Regions from separate parts of the Thioclava sp. ISO4 genome, predicted to be linked through region 1. Evidence: riboswitches for the same ligand, from Rfam matches in the RefSeq annotation. Region 1 holds a riboswitch; the other holds the start of a gene.
The links. A riboswitch is a leader RNA that binds a small molecule or an ion and turns the genes downstream of it on or off. The one in region 1 is predicted to bind cobalamin.
Positions count from the first base shown of each region.

Region 1 (3,404 bases):
CTGGGGCTTTCCCGACGTCACCACGCTTTGGGTCGAGGGCAACACGCTGCAAATCCGCGGTCATCTCGTCTACGGCAGATCCGATCTCGGGGTGAACAAGGCCCGGATCATGGGCTGGCTCGACGAGGCAGGGCTGTAGCGGGCTTGATCCGAGGCGCGGCTTCCGCGTCTCGCGGCGCGTATCCCGCCGCCTTGATCCGCGCTCGCCGGGTCACAGCGATCAACTCTGACGGCGCGCTCCCTTGCGAAGAGAGGGGGCGGAGCCTAAGTGAGGCCCCATGCAGCCGGAGCCAGCATGACCATCATGTATCGTTATTTCTCCTGGGCCATCGCCGTCACCGTTGCGGGGCTGGTCGGGTCTTTCGCGCTGGGGTTCACCCAGACCGGCGGGCTTGGCGGCGCGGTCTCTTTCCTGATGATCACGGCGGTACTCGCCGTGCTGGAAATCTCGCTGAGCTTCGACAACGCCATCGTCAACGCCAACAAGCTGCACCAGATGACGCCGAAATGGCAGCGTCGCTTCCTGACCTGGGGTATCCTGATCGCGGTCTTCGGGATGCGTATCCTGTTCCCGCTGCTGATCGTCGTGGTCGCCGCCGGCATCGGGCCGTGGGAAGCGGTTCAACTGGCCGCGAAACACCCGGCCGAATATGCCGAGATCATCGAGGACGCGCATCTGTCGATCGCGGGCTTCGGCGGGGCCTTCCTGATGATGGTCGCGCTCACCTATTTCATCGATGAGGGCAAGGAGGTCGACTGGATCCGCACGCTCGAATGCCGGTTGCGCTCGCTCGCCTCGATCCGCGGGCTCGAGATCGGCCTCGTGCTGCTCGTCATTCTGGTCTTCACCTGGATCTTGCCGGAAGGGCGCGAGGACGATTTCATGTTCGCCTCCATCTGCGGGCTTGCGACCTTCCTGGGTGTCGAAGTCCTGAGCCACGTGCTCGACCGGACGAATATCGCCGCCGAGACGGCGAAGGCGGGCCTCGGTGCGTTCCTCTATCTCGAAGTGCTCGACGCGTCCTTCAGTTTCGACGGGGTGATCGGGGCCTTCGCACTGACCCAGAACCTGTTCCTGATCGCGATCGGTCTGGGGATCGGCGCGATGTATGTGCGCTCGATGACGCTGATGCTGGTGGAGCGCAACACGCTGAGCGAATTCCGCTATCTCGAGAACGGCGCCTTCTGGTCGATCCTGATCCTCTCGGTCGTCATGTTCGCGCAGACGCTGGTGGAAGTGCCCGAGGTGATTACCGGGCTGATCGGGGCGGGGCTGATCGGGCTGGCGCTGCTGTCCTCGATCCGGTTCAACCGGCGCAGCAGAGCCGCCGTCGAGAGTTGAAATTTTCTTGACAGACTGCGGCGCGCGCGGCACAGCAGGGGCACTTCGGTTCCGCCTTGGCGGATGAAAAGGGAACCCGGTGCGATGCGTGCATTCATTCCGGGGCTGCCCCCGCAACTGTGAGCGGCGAGTGACGGCTGACTGAGCCACTGGGGAAACCCGGGAAGGCCAGCCGAAACCAAGACCCGCGAGCCAGGAGACCTGCCGAGGCGCTCATCCTTTCTGCCTGTGCGGGGCGCGCAGCGGAGGCGGTCTTCCGTCAGTGGTGACATTCTCACCGTCGGCGGAAATTCCTAATTTCCAAAGACTTACGATACGAAGTTCACGCGACCGCAGAGTCGCGATACGAGGGAATTGGATATGATCCGCACCCGTTTGACCATGGGCCTGATGCTCACCACCGCGCTGGCAGGCCCCGCGCTTGCGCAAGACAGCCAACCTTACCAACTCGATGAGATCGTGATCTATTACGGCGCGCTCGAGCCGCAATCTGCGGACAAGACCGGACAGGCGGTCACTGTGCTCTCGCGCAAGGATATGGAGCGTTCGGGCGAGACGCGCCTTGCCAATCTGATCGCGCAATCGCCGGGCGTCGGCATCCTGTCGCGCGGCCCAATGGGCGCGCAGACCGGCTTCACCATTCGCGGCGTGTCGCAGAACTACGTGAAGGTTCTGGTGGATGGCATCGACGTCTCCGATCCCTCCGCGACGCAGGTGCTGCCCGATCTGGGCCGGTTCAACACGTTCAACTACGACCGGGTCGAGATCATGCGCGGCTCGCAATCGGCGGTCTATGGCGGGCAGGCGGTCGCCGGTGTGATCAACCTCGACACGCCGCGCCCGACCGAGGATGGCGTGAGCCAAAGCGTCAAGGTTGAGCTCGGCTCCTACCAGACCGCGAATGCGGCCTATAACTTCGGCTGGAAGAAGGGCGATGACGAGCTCGCGATCCAGCTGTCGAAAGTCTACACCGCAGGCTTCTCGGCGGCCGACAAGAAAAACGGCAATACCGAGAAAGACGGCTACCGCGCTGACCGCGTGAGCCTGCGCGCGCAAAAGCGCATCTCCGACAACCTGCTGATCGGCTTCAACGGGTTTGCGCAGAACGACCGGGGCGAGTTCGATAACGGCTTCAGCTCGCCGCCCACGGACAGCAACGAATACACGATCCACAAGGAGCGGGGCGGGCGTCTCTTCGCCGAATTCACGACCGGTCCGCTTGATCACGAGCTTGGCCTGACCTATTACACGACCTCGCGCTGGTATCCGGTCTATGACTATGGCTACGAGGGCAAGCGCCGCAAACTCGTCTGGAAAGCCTCGACCGATCTCGGGCCGGGGCGGCTGACCTTCGGGGCGGATCGCACGCTGGAAACCTATACCGGCACCTATGTCACGGGCGATGTCCTGACCGCGGATACGGGCGTCTTCGGCGAATATGCCTTCTCGCCGATGGACGGGGTGAACGTGATCGCCTCGGCGCGCCATGACGATCACTCGGATTTCGGCGGCAACACCACGGGCCGTCTGGGCGTCACCTGGCAGGCCGATGCCGCGACCCTCGTCCGCGCTTCGGTGGGCAACGGGTTCCGCGCGCCGTCGGGCTACGAGCTTTATGACGGCTATGCGGGCAATCCCGATCTCAAGCCCGAGAAATCGCTGAGCTACGATCTGGGCGTCGAGCGTGATTTCGGTGCGCATAAGCTGACCGCGACGCTGTTCCATATCGAGGTGAAGGACCTGATCGACTACAGCAACGCGACCTACAGCTATTACCAGACCTCGGGCACCGCCAAACGGCAGGGTCTGGAGCTGGGCCTGAAGGGGCCGATCTCCAACAAGGTCAATTACAGCCTCGGCTATACCTATCTGGACTCGAAGAACCCCGACGGTCTCTCTGCCGGCTCGACGTGGAACTCGGCCTTCGGGCGGCATACGCTGACCGCCGGGATCGACGCGCAGGTGACTGACAGGCTCACGCTCGCCGCCGATATGCGCGTGGTCACCGATCGTCAGAGCCAGCCCGATTACGGCCTGCTGAATGCGCAGATGACTTACGATC
Region 1 is NZ_CM176571.1:2,915,192-2,918,595, reverse strand. Features, by position in the region: gene AC2TZ7_RS14320 (DUF1499 domain-containing protein) at 1-139, shown strand, start outside; gene AC2TZ7_RS14315 (DUF475 domain-containing protein) at 296-1,342, shown strand; cobalamin riboswitch at 1,372-1,565, shown strand; gene AC2TZ7_RS14310 (TonB-dependent receptor plug domain-containing protein) at 1,703-3,404, shown strand, end outside.

Region 2 (3,404 bases), 650 kb from region 1:
TCGTTCTTCTTCGCGAGCTCGAAGGTGATGTCGGGGATCACCACGCCGAGGCTCAGCGTCTTGATCCGGATCTTCTCGTCGGCATTCTCGCGCTTGGTGTCGAGGAAGCGCAGGATGTCGGGGTGATGGGCGTGCAGATAGACCGCGCCCGCGCCCTGCCGCGCGCCCAGCTGGTTGGCATAGCTGAAACTGTCTTCGAGCAGTTTCATCACCGGGATCACGCCCGAGGACTGGTTCTCGATCCCTTTGATCGGCGCGCCATATTCGCGGATATTGGTCAGCATCAGGGCCACGCCGCCGCCGCGTTTGGACAGTTGCAGCGCCGAGTTGATGCCGCGCCCGATGCTTTCCATGTTGTCTTCCAGCCGCAGCAGGAAACAGGAGACGAACTCGCCCCGTGCTGTCTTGCCCGAATTGAGGAAGGTGGGCGTCGCTGGCTGGAAGCGGCCTGCCAGCATCTCTTCCATCAGCCGCATCGCGAGCGTCTCGTCGCCGCGCGCCAGCGTCAGCGCCACCATCACCACCCGGTCCTCGTAGCGCTCGAGATAGCGCTGCCCGTCGCGGGTCTTCAACGTGTAGGAGGTGTAATATTTGAACGCGCCGAGGAAGGTCGGAAAGCGGAACTTGGCGGCAAAGGCCGCCTCCCAGATCGCGCGCTGGAAGTTGCGCGAATACTGATCGAGCACGGCGGCGTCGTAATAGCCTTCCTCCACCAGATAGCCGAGCTTTTCATCCAGCGAATGGAAGAACACCGTGTTCTGATTCACATGGCGCAGGAAATATTGCCGCGCCGCCATCCGGTCGGCGTCGAAGCGGATATTGCCCTCCGCGTCATAGAGATTGAGCATCGCGTTGAGCGCGTGGTGATCAAGCCCCGCGAATTCCGAGGCCGCGGCCCCGCTCGGTGTCACGTCGCTATCGAGCATTCCTGCCTCCAGAAGGTTTCGAGACCCGCGCGCACGCGGTCGATGTCACTGTCCGTGCCCGCCAGTTCGAACCGGTAGAGCACGGGGATATTGCACTTGCGCGCCAGCAGATCGCCCGCGCAGGCGAAGAGCGCGCCGAAATTGCGATTGCCGCTGGCGATCACGCCGCGCAGACCCACGCGGCGGGTGGGATTGTTGAGAAAGGCGATGACCGGTTTCGCGACCGCGCCGCGCCCCTTGCCGTCGGCATAGCTCGGGCAGATCAGGACGTAGGGGCCGGGCGGGCTTGGCATTTCTGCTTCCGCCGAGACGGGTAAGCGCAGCGCGGGCAGGCCCAGCCGCTCCACGAAGCGCTGCGTGTTGCCCGATGCCGAGGAGTAATAGATCAGCCGTGCCTGTCCCATGATCCGGGCCCGCGCTCAGCTGAGCTGTCCGATCATGTCGGGCCGGAAGCCCGCCCAGTGATTTTCGCCCGCGATCACGACCGGCGCCTGCCGGTAGCCGAGATCCTGCACCATCTCCATCGCGGCGGCGTCCTCGGTGAGGTCGATCACGTCATAGGAGATCCCCTTGGCATCGAGCGCGCGGGTCGTCGCGGTGCATTGCACGCAGGCCGGTTTCGAATAGACGGTGATGGTCATGTTCTGTCCCTTTGTTTGCTGTCGGCAGCGCGGGACAAGGCTCGTGGGCAAGGTGCCGCAGCACATAGCCACGCGCCCGGGCCCTCCGCCGCGGTCGTCGTCTATCTGCTCTGGCAGGTCTCCTGGCTCGCGGCTCGAGCGCCTCGGGGTCCGTCTTCCCGGCGCATCGCACCAGTGACATTCGGACCTAAGGCTCGCCGCTTACAGTTGCGGGGGCAGCGCCGGAATCTCACCGGCTTCCCTCTTCGCCTGCGGAGTGACTCGCAGGAACCAAAGCAACATCATATTGGGATGCAGGGTGTAGTGGTGTCAATATATAGATTGCCCTGCCGCACGAAACTCTCGCGCGACAGGAGCGTGTCTTGCCTCAGGCGCCGTCGCCAAGCGCACGGATATGCGCCGGGAGGCGGGCGCTCTGGCCATACATGAAGTGGTTTTCCATGCGTTCCGAGAAGCGGCTGGCCTCGGTCTCGCGCCCCACGGCCTCGGCCATTTCGCGGATATGCATCGGGCTCGCCCCGCAGCACACGCCGAGATAATTCACCCCGATCGCCTGCGCCTCACGCGCGAAGGCGCCGATCTCGTAGCGGTTGCACGCCAGCGGATCGAGCGCGGTCGGGAAGGTCCGGCCATGCGGCGAGGGGCAGGTGCAGCCGTTGTGATCGGACAGGTTGAAGAAGGTGGGCTCCTCCTTCGTGGTCCGGTAGGGCACGGGCAGGGCGCCGACATGGCAACTCACCGCCGCGCGCACCTTGCGCAGCCACGGCATCATCGTCTGCGGCCCGCGGAAGCAGTTCAGCCCGACGACATCGGCGCCCGCCTGTTCGAGCTGCTGGCAGGTTTCGACGATGCCGACCCCGTCCATCATCTCATTGGCCGCCATCGGCGCCAGCGTCAGCACCACCGGCAGTCCCGACGCCTTCGCGGCCTCCAGCGCACACAGCGCCTCGCCCGCATAGTAGAAGGTCTCGCCGATGAGGATATCCGCGCCTTCCTCGACCGCCCAGCCGACCATCTCGTCGAACATCGCACGCACCTCGGCCTGCCGCGCCGGATCGGCTGGATCCCAGATGTTCGTGTTCGAGATATTGCCCGCCATAAGGTTGCCGGTCTTCGCATCGGCGACCTCGCGGGCGATCTTCAGCGCCGCACGGTTGAGCGGCTCCAGCAGGTCTTCCTTGCCGATCACGCGCATCTTCTCGCGGTGGCCGTTATAGGTGAAGGCCTCGACGATATCGCTGCCGGCGCGCTGGAAATCGACATGCAGATTGCGCAGCGCCTGCGGGTATTCCAGCGCCACCTCGGGCACGAATTCCCCGGCGGTCAGATAGCCGCGCCGTTCCAGTTCGAACAGGAAGCCCTCGGCGCAGATCACCGGGCGCGCGTCGAGCAGACGGGTCAGTTTGTTGTCATTCATGGAGAGATCCTCTCAGTTCATCCATGACCATCGTTTGGAGTGCCGAGCCTCACAGGGAACGGGGCTGCCGTTCCCTGCTGCAATGGTCCTCGGCCGGGCCGCAGGATGCGACCGCAAGACGAAAAACAGGCTCAGAGGCCGCGCCGGGCGCGTGCCCCGCCGCGCCGGAGCGGCGGGGGCATCTCGATCGGCAGGGCGAAAGGCTGCGGGCTCAGGGAGTCCAGCAGCAACTCGCAGAACACCGCGACGGCAGGCGAGGCTGCGCCGAACGGATAGGCCTGCGTATGGGCGATGATCGCCGCCTTCGCATAGGGCATGTCGCCCGGCAGTCCGCCGAGCCATTCCATGTAGCCCAGCGTGCCCAGCTCACGCGCACGCAGCGGCGAGATCGGTCCTATATCGAGTTGTAAGAGTGAAAGC
Region 2 is NZ_CM176571.1:2,261,355-2,264,758, forward strand. Features, by position in the region: gene nrdE (class 1b ribonucleoside-diphosphate reductase subunit alpha) at 1-926, opposite strand, end outside; gene nrdI (class Ib ribonucleoside-diphosphate reductase assembly flavoprotein NrdI) at 908-1,330, opposite strand; gene nrdH (glutaredoxin-like protein NrdH) at 1,346-1,567, opposite strand; cobalamin riboswitch at 1,663-1,857, opposite strand; gene AC2TZ7_RS11150 (homocysteine S-methyltransferase family protein) at 1,935-2,984, opposite strand; gene AC2TZ7_RS11155 (hypothetical protein) at 3,116-3,404, opposite strand, start outside.
Region 2: linked by a shared signal. The riboswitch ahead of nrdH (glutaredoxin-like protein NrdH) and the one ahead of AC2TZ7_RS14310 (TonB-dependent receptor plug domain-containing protein) in region 1 are both predicted to bind cobalamin.